Regions from separate parts of the Arthrobacter sp. K410C genome, predicted to be linked through region 1. Evidence: predicted binding sites of a transcription regulator. Region 1 holds the regulator's gene; the other holds the start of a gene.
What was found. Region 1 encodes HrcA, which represses chaperone genes, less so after heat shock. Its sites were predicted from a motif close to TTNGCACTCGNNNNNNNCGAGTGCNAA; they were not measured.
Positions count from the first base shown of each region.

Region 2: a site for HrcA is predicted at 8,841-8,867, ahead of groL (chaperonin GroEL). Genes of this name have one in related genera too.

Region 1 covers NZ_JBNHFJ010000022.1:234-7,004, forward strand. Annotated here, with positions in the region: gene AC5RU7_RS19205 (DUF4870 domain-containing protein) at 1-334, opposite strand, end outside; gene AC5RU7_RS19210 (DUF3097 domain-containing protein) at 457-1,305, opposite strand; gene hrcA (heat-inducible transcriptional repressor HrcA) at 1,496-2,509, shown strand; gene dnaJ (molecular chaperone DnaJ) at 2,591-3,718, shown strand; gene AC5RU7_RS19225 (16S rRNA (uracil(1498)-N(3))-methyltransferase) at 3,721-4,503, shown strand; gene AC5RU7_RS19230 (GerMN domain-containing protein) at 4,490-5,443, opposite strand; gene AC5RU7_RS19235 (PhoH family protein) at 5,742-6,771, shown strand, end outside.
Region 2 covers NZ_JBNHFJ010000010.1:799-13,084, forward strand. Annotated here, with positions in the region: gene AC5RU7_RS14345 (lipid II:glycine glycyltransferase FemX) at 60-1,193, shown strand; gene AC5RU7_RS14350 (peptidoglycan bridge formation glycyltransferase FemA/FemB family protein) at 1,299-2,615, shown strand; gene AC5RU7_RS14355 (threonine/serine exporter family protein) at 2,667-4,274, shown strand; gene AC5RU7_RS14360 (siderophore-interacting protein) at 4,313-5,152, opposite strand; gene AC5RU7_RS14365 (uracil-DNA glycosylase) at 5,162-5,938, opposite strand; gene AC5RU7_RS14370 (DUF3263 domain-containing protein) at 6,077-6,418, shown strand; gene AC5RU7_RS14375 (LytR C-terminal domain-containing protein) at 6,461-7,105, shown strand; gene AC5RU7_RS14380 (cold-shock protein) at 7,276-7,482, shown strand; gene AC5RU7_RS14385 (ABC transporter substrate-binding protein) at 7,479-8,747, shown strand; gene groL (chaperonin GroEL) at 9,045-10,673, shown strand; gene AC5RU7_RS14395 (ABC transporter substrate-binding protein) at 10,772-12,082, opposite strand.

The sequences.
Region 1 (6,771 bases):
GGGCGATCCAGATCAGCGTGGCAATGACGGCGAAGATGTTGCCGATGACGGGGATGAATACCAGGATGTTCGCCACCACGGCCGCAATGGTGGGTGGCAGGCTGAAGTTCAGGGCTTCCTTGGACTCCTGCGCCGTGAACGGCCCGCGGTCGCGGAAGATCAGGAAGATCAGCAGCGCAGGTACGCAACCGAGGATTCCGCCGAAGTGCGCCAGGGTGGCCCATTGCCTGTCCTCGCCTGCCGTCAGGGGCAGCGCGTTCGCCGGGACGCCATGGTATTCGGAGCGGCCTGCGCCGCCCTGGCTGTCCCTGTGATCACGGGTGTTTTCTGCCACAGTCTGTTTCCTTCGAGAGTGCAAATAGTGCGGAATGCCGGTGCTGCCTTGCTGCGGCCGCGGACAGTGCCGCAGGACCTGCAGTACCAAGAATACTGGCTATCCGGGACATGGCTCCCCATTCAGGGCACCGTGAGGAAGTCGATCACTTCCTCAACGCGGCCCAGCAGCGACGCCTCAAGGTCAGCGTAGCTGCGGACGGCACCCAGCAGCTTCTGCCACCCCAGCCCGATGTCCTCCTTCGTGGCGTGCGGCCAGCCGAAGGCCGCCAGCACGCCGGTCTTCCAGTCCTGGCCCCGGGGCACTACGGGCCACTGCTCGATCCCCAGGACAGCGGGCCTGATGGCCTGCCACACATCCACGTACGGGTGGCCCACGATCAGGACGTTCCCCGCGGCGCCGGGGGACGCCATCACGGCGTCGGCAATGCGGGACTCCTTCGAGTCCGGCACCAGGTGGTCCACGAGCACGCCCAGCCGCCGTCCCGGCCCGGGCCGGAAATCGGCCACCGCTCCGGCGAGGTCGTCAATGCCGTGCAGGGGTTCGACGACGATGCCCTCCACTCGAAGGTCGTCTCCCCAGACCTTCTCCACCAGTTCGGCGTCGTGCTTGCCTTCCACCCAGATGCGGCTGGCTTTGGCCACCTGGGCACGCTGGCCCGTGACCCGGACCGAGCCCGACGCCGTCCTGCCGGCTCCGGCGCCGGCAGCGGCACGCGGTGCCGGCGGCATCAGGCGGATGGCCTGGCCCTCCAGGAGGAAGCCGAAGCCGAGCCGGAACGTCCGTGACTTTCCCCGCCGGTCTTCCAGCGCCACCACGTGCATGCCGCCTGACTTTTCCACCCGCGTCACGGCACCAACCCACCCGGACTGCACGTCCTCCAGGACCATGCCGCGTTCAACGGGGACTTCGGGAAGTTGGGTGCGGACGGGGCCGGACATCTCCCGGGGCCCCCAGTTCTGGTAATCCATGGATCGACTCCGCCTAGCGCTAGATCAGTGCCGCCGGAATTTCGCCCGGAGCGGTACCAATGCTAACAACGGGGCGAGTCATAATAGACTGTTAGCACTTAGGCATGTCGAGTGCTAACCCTGATGGTTTTCCCTGATGTTTGTTGCACAGGGTGGCGCTGCCGCCCTGACCCTGGATTGGAGGTGGAGTGTGAGCGAGCCACGCAAACTGGAAGTGCTGCGGGCAATCGTGGAGGACTACGTCCACTCCCGCGAGCCCGTGGGTTCCAAGGCGCTGGTGGAAAGGCATCATCTCGGCGTATCCAGTGCAACAATCCGCAACGACATGGCAGCCCTGGAAGACGAAGGGCTCATCACCGCACCGCACACCAGTGCGGGCAGGATTCCCACGGACAAGGGCTACCGCCTGTTCGTTGACCAGATCTCGGCTGTGAAGCCGCTGTCCCAGGCTGAACGCCGCGCCATCCAGTCGCTGCTCGAAGGCTCCGACGACCTCGATGATGTCCTGGACCGGACCGTCCGGCTGCTGTCGCAACTGACCAACCAGGTGGCGGTGGTCCAGTATCCCCATCTGAGCCGGGCCCTGATCCGCCACATCGAATTCGTCCTGCTGGCACCGCGGAAAGTGCTGGTGGTTTTGATCGCCAACAGCGGCAAGGTGGAGCAGCGGGTCATCGACGTCGGCCAGGACCTCGGTGACGACGCCCTCGCCGCGCTCCGGACCCAGTTCCTCGGTTCCCTCGCCGGAACCCCGCTGGGCCAGTTAGGGCAGTCCCTGCCCGGCGTCGTCTCCGCCGTCGGCCCGGCGCAGCGGCCGGCTGCGCAGGCACTGGCCCACGGGCTGGAGCTCCTGGCGCACAGCAGCCGCGAGGAGCGCATGGTCATGGCGGGCACGGCGAACCTTGCCCGGTCCAACGTGGATTTCCCGCTCAGCATCGGACCTGTCCTGGAAGCCCTGGAGGAACAGGTGGTGATGCTGCGCCTGCTGAGCGAAATGGCGCAGGACCACCGTGGCGTGGCAGTCAGCATCGGGCGTGAGAACCCGTACGACGGCCTTGCCGAAGCTTCCGTGGTGGCCACCGGCTACGGTCCGGACAGCGCAGCGAAAATAGGCGTGCTGGGGCCCACGCGCATGGACTATCCCACCACTATGGCCGCCGTCAGGGCTGTTGCCCGCTACCTATCCCGGATTCTGGGGCCCTGAGCGGGGCGCCGGTTGCCCTGGCAGCCGGTCCGCGGAAGGACACCCCCACTGCATGCAGTCAACAAGGAAGAGATACGAACTTTGAGCAGCCACTACGACGTCCTTGGAGTCTCACCGGAGGCCACCGGAGAAGAAATCAAAAAGGCCTACCGCAAGCTGGCCCGTACCCTGCACCCGGACGTCAACCCGGGCGAGGAGGCCGCTGACCGCTTCAAGGCAGTGACCCATGCGTACGAAGTCCTCTCGGACCCCCAGAAGCGGCGCGTCTACGACACCACCGGCAACGAGAACGGCACGGACAACGGGTTCGGCGGCGGCAGCTACGCCGGGCAGGGCTTCGCATTCCAGGACATCTTCGACACCTTCTTCGGTGCCGGCGGCTCCACCGGTCCGGCCTCACGCGTCCGACGCGGCCAGGACGCCCTCATCAGCGTCCGGATCGACCTCCGTGACGCCGTGTTTGGCGTCAACAAGAAGCTCGAGGTGGATACGGCGGTCACCTGCCCCACCTGCGAAGGCTCCTGCTGCCAGCCCGGCACTCATCCGGAGCGCTGCGACATCTGCGGCGGCAGCGGCCAGGTCCAACGGGCAGTCCGTTCCATCCTCGGCCAGGTCATGACGGCTGCCCCCTGCGGCAGCTGCGAAGGATTCGGCACCGTCATCAGGGATCCCTGCAACGAGTGCAGCGGCCAGGGCCGCATCCGGAGCCGCCGTTCACTGACCATCAAGGTTCCTGCCGGCGTCGCCACCGGAACACGCATCCAGCTGTCCGGGCAGGGTGAGGCGGGACCCGCCGGTGGACCTTCCGGCGACCTCTACGTGGAGATCCGGGTCAACAACGATCCCACTTATGTCCGGGACGGGGACGACCTCCACGCCACCTTGAACATTCCCATGACGGCGGCCGCCCTTGGCACCGAGGTCAGCCTGGAAACCTTCGACGGCACGCAGGAAATCGACGTTAAGCCCGGCACCCAATCCGGTGAAATCATTACGCTTCGCGGTTTGGGCGTCACCCACCTTCGCGGGTATGGCCGTGGCGACCTCAAGGTCCACCTGCAGGTGGAGACTCCCGCCAAGCTCGATGCCGCCCAGGAAGACCTGCTGCGGCAGTTGGCCAAGCTCCGGGGTGAGCAGATCACTGACGGCAAGCTGGCTGCGAGCGGCGGCATGTTCGCCAAGCTTCGGGACCGCCTCGGTAACCTGTAGCGGTGAGCAACCCCGTCTTCTTCACCGCCGCCGGGTCCCTGGATGGAATGTCGCCGGGCGGCCGCTTCGTCCTGGAAGGGGCCGAGGCCAGGCATGCCGTCGCTGTCAAACGGCTTGAACCGGGCGAAGCCGTCGATATTGTCGACGGCGCCGGCACCAGGATGACAGGGCGGGTCGCCGCTGCTGCGCCGGCGGCCCTCGAGGTGGAGTGCGCGTCCGTAACCGTCGAACAGCGGCCGGACGTCCGGCTGGTGCTCGTCCAGGCCCTGGCAAAGGGCGACCGGGACGAGCTGGCCATCGAAACGGCCACCGAGCTGGGGGTCGACGCCGTGATCCCATGGCAGTCCGAGCGGTCCATCGTGCGGTGGAAAGGTGACCGCGCAGCGAAAGCCCACGCCAAATGGCAGTCGGTGGTGACCGCCGCCGCCAAGCAGGCACGGCGGTCCTGGGTGCCGGAGGTCCGCCCCGCCGTCGACACCGCCGCGCTTTCCGCAGCCGTCGAGGCCGCGGACCTGGCGGTCATCCTGCACGAGGACGCCGTCCGTCCGCTGCGCACCGTCCTTGAGGGTTGGCAGGCCGGCGGCGGGGGAGCGGAACACCGCGAGGTGCTCCTGATCGTAGGACCCGAGGGCGGGATCAGTCCCCGCGAAGTCACCCGGCTCTGCGACAAAGGCGCCGTGACCGCACTGCTGGGGCACCACGTCCTGCGGTCATCCACGGCAGGGCCGGCCGCCGTCGTGCTGGCCAGCGACATCCTAGGCCGCTGGACGGCTACCGCACCTTGAAGGCGCGGGTGTCCTCGAACTGGTCCGGACGGCCCCCGGTTCCGGCCTGCGCCACCCGCAGCTCGTAGTCACCGGCCGGCATGGTCAGGGCCAGGGTGAAAACCCCCGCCTGGCCCTGCTCGGGCGAGGCTGTTGTCTCCCCGGTGAGGAAGGGCTCCGTGCTGCCGTTGGTTCCGGACCGCAGGATTTGCCAGCGGAGCTTGCCGCCGGCGGTTGTGCTTCGTCCGGTGATCTTGACGCTGCCTCCGGGTACTTCCACGTTTTCCTGCGGATCGATAATCCAGACGGGCGCCACCAGGCCCGTGCTCCGGGTCATCAGTGCGCCGAGCGGGATGTGGTCGAACGCCAGGTAGTCCGTATGCCCGTCCACCAGGATTCGGACCCGGATCTGCTGCCCGGAGTCGATCAGGCCTGAGCTGGCGGCGGCGGCGGTTGCCGTGTAGACCAACTGCTGGATGGCCCGGGCGGCCATCTCCGCATCGAGGTTGCTGTTGAAGGCGTCCTCGGAGACGTCCACGGTGATGACGTCTTTACCCGAAATGGAGGTGGCGAGCGTGCCGGGGTTCTGCCAGGGCGTGAAGAAGTCGGGGTCGAGCGGCTTGTCCGACATCATGGAGCGCAGGGCCCGCGTCACGGGATTTTCCTGGTCCGGCACGTCCCGGAATTCGCGGTACAGGAAGACGTCGCTGCCGCTGCGGCCAATCCAGTACACCGGTGCCTTGTTCGAGGACTGGGTGGTTTCCAGCGGCGCACTCGTGGACGGCGCCTGTGCCGTGCCGGTGGCGATGGGATCGGTGGCCAGTGTGCCCGTGGGCGTCGGCCCGGCCTCGGCGATGCAGCCTGTCATGACCGGGACAGCTGCCAGGACTCCGGCCAGCAGGAGACCGCGCATGCGGCCCACGGCACGGCCCGCCCTCAGGGGCGCAGCGGATTCCGGCACGTTCGTCCTGTCCTTTCCTAACGTGGAGGGCCGATCCCCGGGCGGCCTGGTCATCCAGTTGCAGCTGGATTTCCAGCATGGCACACCCTGCAGGACCTGCCGGCCGCCAGCCCTCGCCTGCGCCCAACTGAAACGGGAACGATATGAGGCCGATATGAAGTTGATACCTAATGACGGAACTGGGTCATTCTTCGTCCATGCGACCGGTTCCCGTATCCGGCGCCGGCGGCTGCTGGCGTAATATGGAAAGACAATCTGTACCGACCTTGAGGGGACCACAGGCCAGCAGGCCATCACTATGACTGAATCAGCGAACGGAAAGCGCCGGTCCACCGGAGAGGGCAGCAGCGGGGAGTTCCCCCACTCCCTCCCGGGCATCCGGACTGAGGTGGTCCTTTTCGACAACTCCGATCAGATGGTCCAGTCGCTCGGCAGCCACGATGAGGCGCTGCGGTACATCGAGGAGCAGTTTCCGGACGTCAACTTCCACGTCCGCGGCAACGAGCTTTCCATCAGCGGACCCATCCATGACGTACCCCGGATCATGCGGCTGCTCCACGAAGTCCGCGGACTCGTGGCGCGCGGCACCATCATCAGCCCGGCGGTGCTGCAGCAGCTGGTGGCCCTGCTGCGCACCCAATCGTTGCAGAACCCTGTGGAGGTGCTCACCCACGACATCCTCTCCAGCCGCGGCAGGACAATCCGGCCGAAAACCCTGAACCAGAAAACCTACGTTGACGCCATCGACGACAACACGGTGATTTTCGGCATCGGACCTGCCGGCACCGGGAAGACCTACCTGGCCATGGCCAAGGCGGTCCAGGCCCTGCAGCAAAAAGAGGTTACCCGCATCATCCTGACCCGTCCGGCAGTGGAAGCCGGGGAACGCCTGGGGTTCCTGCCCGGGACGCTGAGCGACAAGATCGATCCGTACCTGCGCCCGCTCTACGACGCCCTCCACGACATGATGGACCCGGAGTCCATCCCCCGCTTGATGGCGGCCGGAACGATCGAAGTGGCGCCCCTGGCCTATATGCGCGGGCGCACCCTCAACGACGCGTTCATCATCCTTGATGAGGCGCAGAACACCACGCCCGAACAGATGAAGATGTTCCTGACACGCCTGGGCTTCGGATCCAAGATGGTGGTTACCGGAGACGTCACGCAGGTGGACCTTCCGTTCGGCACCCGGTCCGGGCTCCGAATCGTGGAGGACATCCTGCAGGGCATCGAGGGCGTCAACTTCTCGGTTTTGGATGCCGCCGACGTCGTCCGCCACCGCCTGGTTGGCGACATTGTCAACGCCTACAGCATCTGGGACGACGCCC
Region 2 (12,286 bases), on a different contig from region 1:
CCGGTGCCTGAGTCAAGGCGGAAGGCCGGTCCTGCTGCAGGCTTTAGACTTGAGGCTGCATGTCCGCACACATCCACGAGTACCGAAACCGCGCATCAACCCGATTGGACACGGCCCCCTTGCGAGAATTCACCGCACGTTTTGCCACCGCCGAGGAAATTGAAAACTGGGACAAGCACGTCACGGCCAACCCGAACGGCGGCAACATGCTGCAGTCGGCCGCCTACGCCACGGTGAAAAACGGCAGCGGCTGGAAGGTCCGCTTCCTGGTGCTGGAAAGCCGGGAAACAGCCAGCTACAACCTGGTACTGGAAAAGAAGTTCCCCGTGCTCGGCCGGCTGTGGTACCTCATCAAAGGCCCGGACCTCGCCGCGCCGAAAGATCTAAAGGCCTCCTTGGAAGCCTGTGCCGCACTTGCCCGTGGGCGCAAGCTCAACGTCTTCACCATCAAGATCGAACCGGACATTATTGACTCTGCTGATGCCCAGGCGCAGCTAGCCGCCGCCGGACTGGTCAAGGCGCCGAACATCCAGTCCAACGACTCCACCGCCCTGCTGGATATTTCCCGATCCGAGGAAACGGTCCTTAAGAACATCTCTTCCCGCGCCCGCAACGCCATCCGGCGGGCCGAGCGGGAAGGCTGCGAAGTTGTGCGCAAGGAACAGGGGCCGGAAACGTACCGCGCCCTGTACGACCTCATGGCGGACACGGTCAAGGCCAAGGGCTCGATGCCTCTGCGCAGCTACGAGTACTACGCCGCCTTCTGGGACGAATTCTGCAACCGGGGCCAGGGGAACTTCTTCTTTGCCTACGAGGACGGCAAGCCCAGCGTGGGCGCCTTCGTGATCAACTACGGCGCCAAAGCGACCTACAAAGACGGCGGCTCCACCCAGAACCGCAAACAGTACGGCGACTCGCACCTGGTCCAGTGGACAGCAATCCGGCGCATGCAGGAACTTGGCTGCACCGAATACGACTTCTGCGGCACACCTCCGTCCTCCCGCATCAAGGACAAGAGCCACAACCTCTACGGCATGGGAATGTTCAAAACCAGCTTCACCAAGACGGTCACGGACTTTGTGGGCTGCCACGACTACGTGCTCTCGCCACTGCGGCACCGTCTCTGGGTCAAGGGCGCAGAAAGGGTGTTCCGCCGGATCGAAACGGCGCGGACCGGCCAGCAGTTCTACTGACCCCCACCCGTCCCGCGGCCGCCAGCGCCAGCAGTGCGCCGCCTCAAGCCCCTCCCGCACCGCGGCCCCTGCCACGCCGCGAGAACACCGAAGAAGGTAAGCCCCTTGAATCCAGTTCCCACGGCCACCGGCCTTGAGCCCGCAGTCCTCAGCGATGCCGAGTTCGAGGCATTCGCCCTGAAGCATCCGCAGAACAGCTTCCTGCAATCCGTCGACTTTGCCAGGTTCCAGCGAGCCCGCGGCCAGGAAGTGGAACTCTTCGGGGTACGCAGGGACGGCGAACTCGTGGCGGCCGGAAAGCTGAACTACACCACCACCCGCCTGGGCTACACCGTGTCCGAATGCGCCAAGGGGCCCCTGATGGACTACGCGGACCGGGAACTGGTGACCGCCGTCGTCGGACTCCTGCGGAAGCGTGCCCGCGAACGCAAAGCAGCCGAGCTGCGCATCTCCCCAAACATCCACTACATCGCCCGGGACGAGGACGGTGCAGAACACCCCGAGGTGCTGGACAACCGTCCGCTCGTGGCTCAGCTGGAAGGGCTGGGATTCCGGCACCAGGGACTGGACATGGACTTCGTGAACGTCAACTGGATGTTCATCAAGAGCCTCCAGGGCATCCAGGACGCGGAAGAGCTGATCATGAGCACCAGCTACCGCACCCGGAAGGCAATCCGGAAGGCAGAGAAGAACGGCGTGTTCCTCGAGCAGGCCACGCTGGAAACGCTGGACGACTTCTACGCCGCGCTCAGCCGGGCCGGGGACGAAAAGGGGTTCGTCTACCGCGAGCGGGCCTACTACGAGCATCTGCTCCGCAGCACGTCCCCTGAGTTCACCAAGCTCATGATGGCCAAGATCGACATCCCGGCCTACCGCAAGTCCATCAGCGACCGCCTGGCCAGTGAGTCCGCCACTGCCGCCGACCTCCGCCGCGAAGTGGAAGAGACTGGCAGCAAGAAGAAAGCCAACCGGCTCAAGGTGGTCCAGGACCTGGTGGACAGTTATGAGCGCAGCCTCAAGGACATTGAGCGGTTCCCGGACTCCGTGGGCGTTGCCACGGTGGCCGCCATCCACTTCGTTTGCTACGGCGATGAGGTGGTCTGCGTGATCGGCGGCACCGTCCAGGATTACATCTACTTCAACGGCGCCACGTCGCTGTATTGGGGCATGATGCTGCACGCCCTGGAAAAGGGCTATCCGCGCTACAACTTCTACGGAACGTTTGGCATCTCCGGCCAGGACCAGGAAGGCCACGGCGGCTACGAGTTCAAGAAGGGCTTCGGCGGCGAGGTGGTCCAGCTGGTGGGTGACTTCGCGATGCCCGTCAGGCCTGCCGTGTTCCACGCGAACCGGCTTGCGCGCGGGGCCGTTGCGGCGGCCCGCACGGTACTGGGCAGGTTGCCCGGCAGGCGTACATCCTGACGGGCAGTCCACGCCACGGCACAGTCCACACCGCACAGGGAGGAGGGACCCTTGACTGACCGACCCGGGAGCCCGGCGGCAGGCCGCCCGCAACGGGCGAAATCTGACCCTGCAAAGCCTGAACCCGCCGCCACAGGACCGGAGCGGGCCGGAGACGGACGTTCCGGGGCCCAGCTTTCCGGTGCCCAGTCTTCCGGGGTTCGGCCTCACACCGACGGCCTGCCAAAGACGCAGGCGCTGACCGCTGCCGAACTGCGGCAAGATGCTGCGGCGAAGAAGATGCTGCGCCGCCTGGTCCAGGGTGAAAACCCGCCGACGGCGCCGTTGAGCATCGTGGACCGGCTGGCTGGCAGTCCTTATGCAAACCCCACCATCCAGGTGGGCGGCGTGGACACCTCCGCGCGCAAGACGCTTGACTTCGCCCTGCACCTGGCTGAAACCATGTTCCGGTACGGTGCCGGCGCGCTGGAGGTGGAAACCAGCATCATCGCTGTCACCGCGGCGCTGGGGCTGAAAAACATCGAGGTGGACATCACCAACCAGTCCGTGGGCATCAATTACGCGCCCAAGGACCAGACGCCCATTGCGCTGCTGCGCGTGGTGCGGTCCTGGACCAACAACTATGCCGGCCTGGCCAAAGTGCACCAGCTGGTGACGGACATTGTGGCCGGGGGAGTGGGCCGGGATGAGGCCATCCGCAGGCTGAATGAGGCGATCACCAGCCCCAAGCCCTTTCCGCGCTGGATGGTCACGGTGGCCTTCGGTATTTTCGCGGCGGCGTTCGTGGGCGTGCTGGGCGGCGGCCCGGTGGCCTCGGCCATCGCGTTCGTTGCCAATATCGGCATCAGCCTGCTGGCGCGCCAGCTGGGACGCTGGCGGGTGCCGGACTTCTTCATTACCGCCAGCTGCTCCTTCGTGGTGACCCAGCTGGCCCTCCTGCTCTGGCAGTTCGGCTTGACCAACTCGCCGGCGATCGTAGTGGTGGGCGGCATCCTCCTGCTGCTCCCGACAGGTCGCCTTGTCTCGTCCGTGCAGGACGCCATCAACGGGTTCCCCGTCACGGCGGCCGGACGGTTCCTCTCAACACTGCTGACCTTCGGCGCCATCGTGGCCGGCATCGCCGTCGCGTTTGTGGTGGGTGAACTGACGGGGATGCCGCGGATCGACGTCACGCAGACGTTCCCGCCGGCCTACGATCTGTGGGTCCTGGTCATCTTCGTGGCGGTGGCTGTGATGGCCATCTGCATCACGGAACAGACCAGCTGGCAGCTCCTGCTGCCCACCGCGGCTGTGGGCGTCGCAGGCTACTTCGTCCTGCTTGGCGGCGGGCTGCTCGGCATCGGTGACCGCTTTTCACCGGCCCTTGCTGCCGTGGTGATCGGCCTGCTGGCACGCGTGGTCGCCCTCCGCCTGGGCGCGCCGCAGCTGGTGGTGGCAGTCCCCGCGGCGCTGATCCTGCTCCCGGGCCTCACCATTTTCCGCTCCATGTACGTACTCACCATCGAGGAAGCCGAGATCCTTCTGGGTGCCGGGGGTATGCTCAGCGCGGGCGCGATTGTGCTGGGAACGGCCGGGGGAATCGTCCTGGGCGACACCCTGGCGCGGCCACTGACCCGGAGCCTGGCAAGCAACGAGCGGCGCCGCGCCCGCCGGCGCTGACCCGGCACGCGGCAGGTTCCGGCTGACGGTGCCGAAGGTCAGATCTGGCCGACCGGAAGCTTCTTTTCGGCCTGGAACACGTCCTCCACGCGTCCCTGCGCCCAGTAGCCGGATAGCGAAACCTGCCTGCGTTCCAGGCCGCGCTGGGTAAAGAAGACTTCCCGGAGGGCCTTCATGTAGCCCCGCTCGCCGTGCGCGAAAACGTCCACCGTGCCACCAGGCCATTCGGCGCCGGCCACAGCGCTGACCAGCTGGTCGCTGGACCCGGCCGGTACGCCGTTACGGAACAGCCAGGTGATTTCCACGCCTGCCGGTGCGGTGAGCGGCTGCACGTCGGCGTCGGAATCCACTTCAAGGAAGGCCAGGCCTGTCGCCTCCGGAGGCAGTGCCTCGAGGCACGCGGCGATGGCGGGCAGGGCTGCCTCGTCGCCGGCAAAAAGGTACCAGCCGGCCTCCGGGTTGGGATTGTAGGCGCCGCCCGGGCCGGTGAAGGTGATGGGATCGCCGGGCTGTGCCTTGGCCGCCCAAGGGCCGGCCAGCCCGTCGTCGCCGTGCACCACAAAGTCGATGGCAAGTTCCCGGGCGGCCGGATCAACCCAGCGCAGGGTGTACGTGCGCGTATAGGGCCACTGCTCGCGCGGCATGGTTTCCCGGATGCTCCATAGGTCCAGGGGAGACGGGTACTGGACGCCGGGCTGCGGAAAGACAATCTTCACGTACCGGTCCACGAAGCCGTTGTTGACAAAGTCAGCAAAGCCCGGGCCACCAGCCACGATGCGGACCATGTGCGGCGAGAGCTGTTCCCGGCGGAGGACCTCCAAATTGATCTGGGGGCGGCTCTTCTTGGTGGCGCTGGTGGCGGCAGGAACAATGCTCATAAGGTAAGCCTAAGCTAAAGGAACTGGCGGAAGCTCCCAGGTTACGTCCCGGGCGCCCTGCTCCCGGAGGAGCCGGTTGACCTGGCTGAAGGGCCGGGAGCCGAAGAAGCCGCGGGACGCCGACAGCGGACTCGGATGGGCGCTGGACACCACCGGGGTATCACCAAGCAGCGGACGGACTGATTCGGCTTCCTTGCCCCACAACAAGGCCACCAGCGGCAAGGGCGCGCCGTACGGGGACTGCCGGGCGGCGACCGCGGCGACGGCCGCCGTCGTAATTTTCTCCCAGCCCTTGCCGCGGTGGGAACCGGCGGAACCGGCACGCACGGTCATCACCCGGTTCAGCAGCAGCACACCCTGCTCCGCCCAGGCGGAAAGGTCGCCGTGCACCCGGGCTGGGATGCCAAGGTCCGCCTCCAGTTCGCGGTAGATGTTCGCGAGGCTGCGGGGGATGGGCCGCGTGCGCCTGTCAACGGAGAATGAGAGGCCGACGGCGTGACCCGGCGTCGGGTAGGGGTCCTGGCCCACCACCAGGACCTTCACACCGGCAAGGGGCTGGCGGAACGCGCGCAGGACGTTCGACGGCGACGGCAGCACCTGGTGCCCGGCCGCCACCTCATCTGCCAGGAAGCCGAGGACGGCGCGAAGCTCGGGTTCCACCCCCGCCAGCGCCTCGGCCCAGTCCGGAGCCACGAGGTCCGTCAGCGGGCGCCGCGCGAGTTCGGCGAACTCTTCCATTCCGGCGGGGTCCTGCTCCAATTCGAACAAGGCGTCTGATTCAGGCACCGTCCCATTCTTGCAGGCGAGCGGCGGCACTTAGGCTCGGATGCGGGTCCCGGCCCTCGCCGACGCAAATGACAAGGCTGTTATTCGTCCGTAGCATGGGGGTAAGACATTTTCCCCTAGACCTCGAAGGAGTGTGCCGTGGCGGAACCGGCCCGGGAACATCTGCCCGAGGAATTGCCGGCGCAGGAACCACGGAACACCCTGCTGGCGGACTTCACGCTGCGCGAGTCCCCGCTCAATGAACGCGAGCAGCAGGTGCTGGCGCTTGAGCGTCAGTGGTGGAAGTACGCCGGGGCAAAGGAACAGGCCATCCGGGAGCTCTTCGACCTCTCTGCCACCCACTACTACCAGCTGCTGAACGCCCTGATCGACCGCGAGGATGCACTCGCCCACGATCCCATGCTGGTCAAAAGACTGCGTAGACTACGTACGTCCCGCCACCGTGCCCGGACCGCCCGGCGCCTGGGCTCCGACACCTAGGACCACCCGCGCCCCCAGCCGCAATTCCCAAGGAAGTCAGCCATGACCAGATACGCCCGCGACGAATTCGACAAGGTCCCGGAAAACCCCCAGCGGCAAGGTGTCCACCGCACTGCTTCTGCGCCCTCGCGGGTACGTCTCTGGCCCATCCTGGCAGTAGGGGTGGCGGCGCTGGCCATCGGGCTGGTGTCTTTCCTGATCCTTCCGAAACTTGGCTTCAGCGGCACGGGTGCCCAGGTATCTTCCAGCCAGGAAGCGGCCCCGCTGGCGGAAACGGGGACAACGCCTTCGGCCAGTCCTGAAAGCACCCCGGAACCTACTGCGGAAGCCACGCCATCGGCGTCGACCGGGCCATCGCCCAGTGCCGAGGCTGTTCCCGAAGCCACCACCGCGGCGCAGGCGCAGGTCTTCCTTGACCGGACCCAGCCCGTTGCCGTCTACAACGCCACCGGAGCGGCAGGCCTGGCGGGCCGGGTGGGCGGAACCGTCCAGGCGGACGGCTGGACCCTGGGGCAGGTTGGCAACTGGGCCGGAGCGCCGCAGCAGGGTTCCACCATCTTCTACGCCGGACCTGAACAGCTGGCCAACGCCCAGGCCCTCGCGCGGCTGCTAGGCGTCCCCACGCTGGTCAGCAGCACGGACTTCCAGGTTCCCCTGGTTGTGGTGCTGGGACCCGGTTACCGGTGAGCGTCCCCGGTCCGGCCGGTCACGCGTAAATAACTATTCCCGGCTCCACTCCCGGACACCTGCAGCGCCAGGCAGGCATTGGCTAAAGTGAAGTCCAGGGTCCGGTTCGGGGCAGGCAAGCATCATTCGGGCTCCTGAGTCCCCGGTCTCAACGGAAAGAGTTGGTCAGCATGGCACTGGGAACCGTGAAATGGTTCAACGCGGAAAAGGGCTACGGCTTCATCACCGTTGACGGATCCGGCGACGACATCTTTGTCCACTGGTCCGCCATTCTGGGTGAGGGCTACCGCGCGCTGGATGAGGGGCAGCGCGTTGAGCTTGAAGTCGGCGAAGGCGAGAAGGGCCCGCAGGCCGAAAGCGTCCGGCCGGCCGAGTGAAGCATTTCCCCGTTTCCGCCGTCCATATCCGTCCGGCGCTCGCCCTCTCCACGTGTGCCCTCCTGGCTGCCACTGCCTGTTCCGGAGTCACCGGCAACGTCCGCGTAGAGTCAGTCGAGGCGTCAGGCGACGGCATCCTGCGGGTTGGCCTGGTCCTGGACAACACCGGTGACAGCAGTTTCCTCAATGACTCCCAGCTTGCCGCGGCCAGGCTCGCGGTCAGGGAGATCAACGCGACCGGCGGCCACAAGGGCAGGCCGGTGGAACTCCTGCCGGTCGAGTCGGGCCAGGATGCCGCGGCACAGGCACATGCACTGGTGGCCGGCAAGGCAGACGTTGTCGTAGGACCCACCGATTCGAGCCACGCAACCGCTGTAATTGATGTTCTCTCCCGGGCCAGGACACCGCTGATCTCGCCGGCCAACACGGCTGCAGGACTTACCGGCGCGGACTCCGGCGGTTACTACTTCCGCACGGCCGCCGCGGACGTCGCCCAGGCACCCGTCCTGGTGAAGCTTGCGAAGAATGCCGGTGCTGCCTCCGTTTCCGTGGTGTACCAGGAAGGCGCCTACGGCAAGGACGTCGCCGTCGCCATTTCCGAAGCAGCGGGCCAGGCCGGACTGGACGTTGCGGCAACCGAGGAGTTCCCTCCGGGGGAGGCGGGCCGGGCCGCCGGCGCGGCAAGGGAGGCCGGTGCCGATGCCGTGATCCTGGTGGCCCGCGAAGGCGCCCAGGGCGCACTCGCGGAACTGGACAGTGCCGGGATCGCCGGCTCCCGCATCATCCTCAGCGATGGAGCCTTCGCCCGGTACGGGTCCAAGCTGGGCGCCAAGGCACTGGAGGGCGCCCGTGCCGTGGTCCCCGGACAGCTTCCCTCCGCCGGATTCCAGGAACGGCTGCTCGCCGTCGACGGCCAATTGAAGGATCTTTCCTTCGCCGCCGAGGCCTACGACGCCGTCACCCTGGCGGCGCTGGCCGCGGCCCGGGCACAGGACGACGCCGGTCGTTCCATCGCCGCCAACCTCATCAACGTGTCCGGCGGCGCTGCCGGCGGTTCCGCCGAGGCTCCCGCCTGCTCCACCTACAAGGGCTGCGTCACGGGGCTGGCAGCGGGTGATGAGATCAATTACGACGGCGAATCCGGCCCCGTCGCGTTCGACGCCAACGGAGACATCACCACCGCGAACTTCAGGGTCTTCACGTATGGTGCCGACAACCTGCCGGCACCGAGCGGCAGCGAAACAGCGGGGCGCAGCGGAAACTGACGCGCTGATCGCCGTCAGCGAATACTCCTCGGACGGCCGCTGCTTCAATCGCCTTTCGCTTGCACTCTCACGTAGGGAGTGCTAATTATTGACTTAGCACTCTGACGTACCGACTGCTAACGCAAGGCCTGTTTCAACCAGGCGGTGCGCGGCATCGGGCTAGGAGCCAAGAAACACCTAACTGGAGTGAGGTCCGCACCCGGAGGCATACAGAGGCCGCCGGCAAAGGACCGTCCGTCGCGGGCACTGCAGCGAAGGTTCATTCTTAACGACCGTCCCGAAAGGACCACTGCCGTTATGGCCAAGATCATTGCATTTGATGAAGAGGCACGCCGCGGCCTTGAGCGGGGCCTGAACACCCTCGCCGACGCCGTTAAGGTCACCCTCGGCCCGCGTGGACGCAACGTCGTCCTCGAAAAGAAGTGGGGCGCCCCCACGATCACCAACGATGGTGTTTCCATCGCCAAGGAGATCGAGCTGGACGATCCCTACGAGAAGATCGGCGCCGAGCTGGTCAAGGAAGTTGCCAAGAAGACGGATGACGTCGCAGGCGACGGCACCACCACCGCTACCGTGCTGGCCCAGGCCCTGGTCAAGGAAGGCCTGCGCAACGTTGCCGCCGGCGCCGACCCGCTGTCCCTGAAGCGCGGCATCGAAAAGGCTGTTGACGCTGTCACCGCCGAGCTGCTGAACTCCGCCAAGGAAATCGAAACCAAGGAAGAGATCGCCGCCACGGCCTCGATCTCCGCCGGCGACGACGAAATCGGTGCGCTTATTGCCGAAGCCCTGGACAAGGTTGGCAAGGAAGGCGTCATCACGGTCGAGGAATCCAACACCTTCGGCCTGGAGCTCGAACTCACCGAAGGCATGCGCTTCGACAAGGGCTACATCTCCGCTTACTTCGTCACGGACGCAGAGCGCCAGGAAACGGTCCTCGAGGACCCGTACATCCTGATCGTCAACTCCAAGATCTCCAACGTCAAGGAACTGGTTGCTGTCCTCGAAAAGGTCATGCAGTCCAACAAGCCGCTGCTGATCATCGCCGAAGACATCGAGGGCGAGGCCCTGGCCACCCTGATCGTCAACAAGATCCGCGGCACGTTCAAGTCCGTCGCCGTCAAGGCTCCGGGCTTCGGTGACCGCCGCAAGGCACAGCTCGCCGACATCGCCGTGCTCACCGGCGGCCAGGTCATCTCCGAGGAAGTCGGCCTGAAGCTGGAGAACGCCGGCCTGGAGCTGCTGGGCAAGGCCCGCAAGGTTGTTGTGACCAAGGACGAGACCACCATCGTCGAGGGTGCAGGCGACGCCGACCAGATCGCCGGCCGCGTTTCCCAGATCCGCGCCGAGATCGAAAACTCCGACTCCGACTACGACCGCGAGAAGCTGCAGGAGCGCCTGGCCAAGCTGGCCGGCGGTGTCGCAGTCATCAAGGCCGGTGCCGCAACCGAGGTTGAGCTCAAGGAGCGCAAGCACCGCATCGAGGACGCCGTGCGCAACGCAAAGGCTGCCGTTGAAGAAGGCATCGTCGCCGGTGGCGGCGTAGCCCTCATCCAGGCCGGCGCAAAGGCATTCGCCAACCTGCAGCTCTCCGGCGACGAAGCAACCGGCGCCAACATCGTCCGTGTTGCCATCGACGCCCCGCTGAAGCAGATTGCCTTCAACGCAGGCATGGAGCCCGGCGTGGTGGTGGACAAGGTCCGCGGCCTCCCCGCAGGCCACGGCCTGAACGCCGCAACCGGTGAATACACCGACCTGCTGGCTGCCGGAGTGAACGACCCCGTCAAGGTGACCCGCTCTGCCCTGCAGAACGCGGCCTCCATCGCCGGCCTGTTCCTCACCACTGAAGCAGTCGTGGCCGACAAGCCGGAGAAGAACCCCGCTCCCGTTGGCGGCGGCGACGAGATGGGCGGCATGGGCGGCTTCTAGCCTTCCTGCCGGGCCAGTCCCGCAGCTATAAGAAATGCGGCCCCTCTTTTCGAGGGGCCGCATTTTTTCTTGGCTGGATTTTTCGAGGACCGGGGCCGCTACTTCCGTGCGCTGGAGAGCATCCCTTCGACTTCCTTCTTGAAGGCTTCGGCGGCAGCCTGGGGAGTGAGGCGGTCGTAGAGCACTTCGTCCGTGTACCGCTTGATGACGTTCTGCACGCTGCCAGCCCCCACCGGCGGGACCGGGGGTGCTTCCTTCATGTCCGGGGCAATGTCCTTGAGGAAGGACACCACCGTGGTGTCTGCTGGCTTCAGGTCGGGGGTAATGCTTTCCACAATCTCCGCGTTGGTGGGCACGCCCCGGTCCGTCATCAGGATGGCGCCGGCCTCGGGACTGTTGGTCAGGTAGTTGATGAAGGTGGCGGTCTCCTCGGGATGCTTGGAGCGTGATGAAGCCGACCAGAACATTGTGGGCTTGTAGTACATCCCGTTGTCCGCGGCGGACCCGTGAATGCTGGGGGCGCGGAGCATCTTGATGCTGCTGCCCGTGGTGGATTCCAGTGAACCCAGCTGGTTGGTCCACCACCAGGCCATGCCAACCCTGTTGGTGCCGAACAGGCTTTCCTCCAGGCCGGCGCCCGAGTCCTCGGTGGCCACCGTTGCCGGAGGGCTTACCTTGGAGTCGCGTTGCTCCTTCAGGCGTTCCCAGAAGGATGCAGCCGTCGCCGTGTCGAAGTCCAGCTTGCCGTCGGCAGAGTACAGGTTTTCGCCGTGCTGCCGCAGCCAAATGATCAGGTCCGCTTCGTTGCTGCCGTATGCGGCACCGTAGTTCTTTCCGTCGCCGGCTGCGCTGATCTTCGACGCCGTGTCCATGTAGTCGTCCCAGGTCCAGGTGGTGTCGTCCGGGAGTGGCACGCCCGCGGCCTCGAAAACCTTGGTGTTGGCCATGATGACATAGGCATTCTGGCCGGTGCTCAAACCGTACTGCGCACCGTCGTACTGGCCCGACGCCAGGGCTTCCTTATCCAGCTTTGAAGTGTCGATCCCGTCCTGTTTTCCGAGGTCCAGGAGGGCGCCCCGCCCGCCGTACTCGGCGATGTATTTCTGGTCCATCTGGATGACGTCCGGCGCGTCATTCGCTGCAGTCTTGGTGGCGAGCTTGTCCCAGTAGCTGGACCACTCGCCCGGTTCTGATTCGATGTTGATGTTGGGGTGTTCCGCCTCGAAAGCGGCGATGACCTTTTCGGTCTGTGCATTGAGGTACTCATTGCCCCACCACGCGAAGCGGAGGGTGACCTGTCCGTCGCCGCCGGAGCCGCCTGGGGCTCCGCAGCCGGTGGCGAGGATGGAAAGAGCCAGGGCCGCTGCGCCGAGTTGGAATTTCCGCCGGCTGACAGTCCGAATCGTCATTGATGTGCCTTCCTGAATGCCGCCTTCCCTACCCAAAGCGTCCTCGGCTCAGGATTAGGAAAGCGTTTTCTCGAGTAGTACTGAGATTGTTTCCCGAACGGTTCCCGCGCGTCAAGAACTTTCGGTAAACGTTTTCTCGGCCGCCGCCGCTTCGCCCAGGCGACGGGAAAGCCGGTACGTGCCATCATTGTCGTGCCGGTCTGG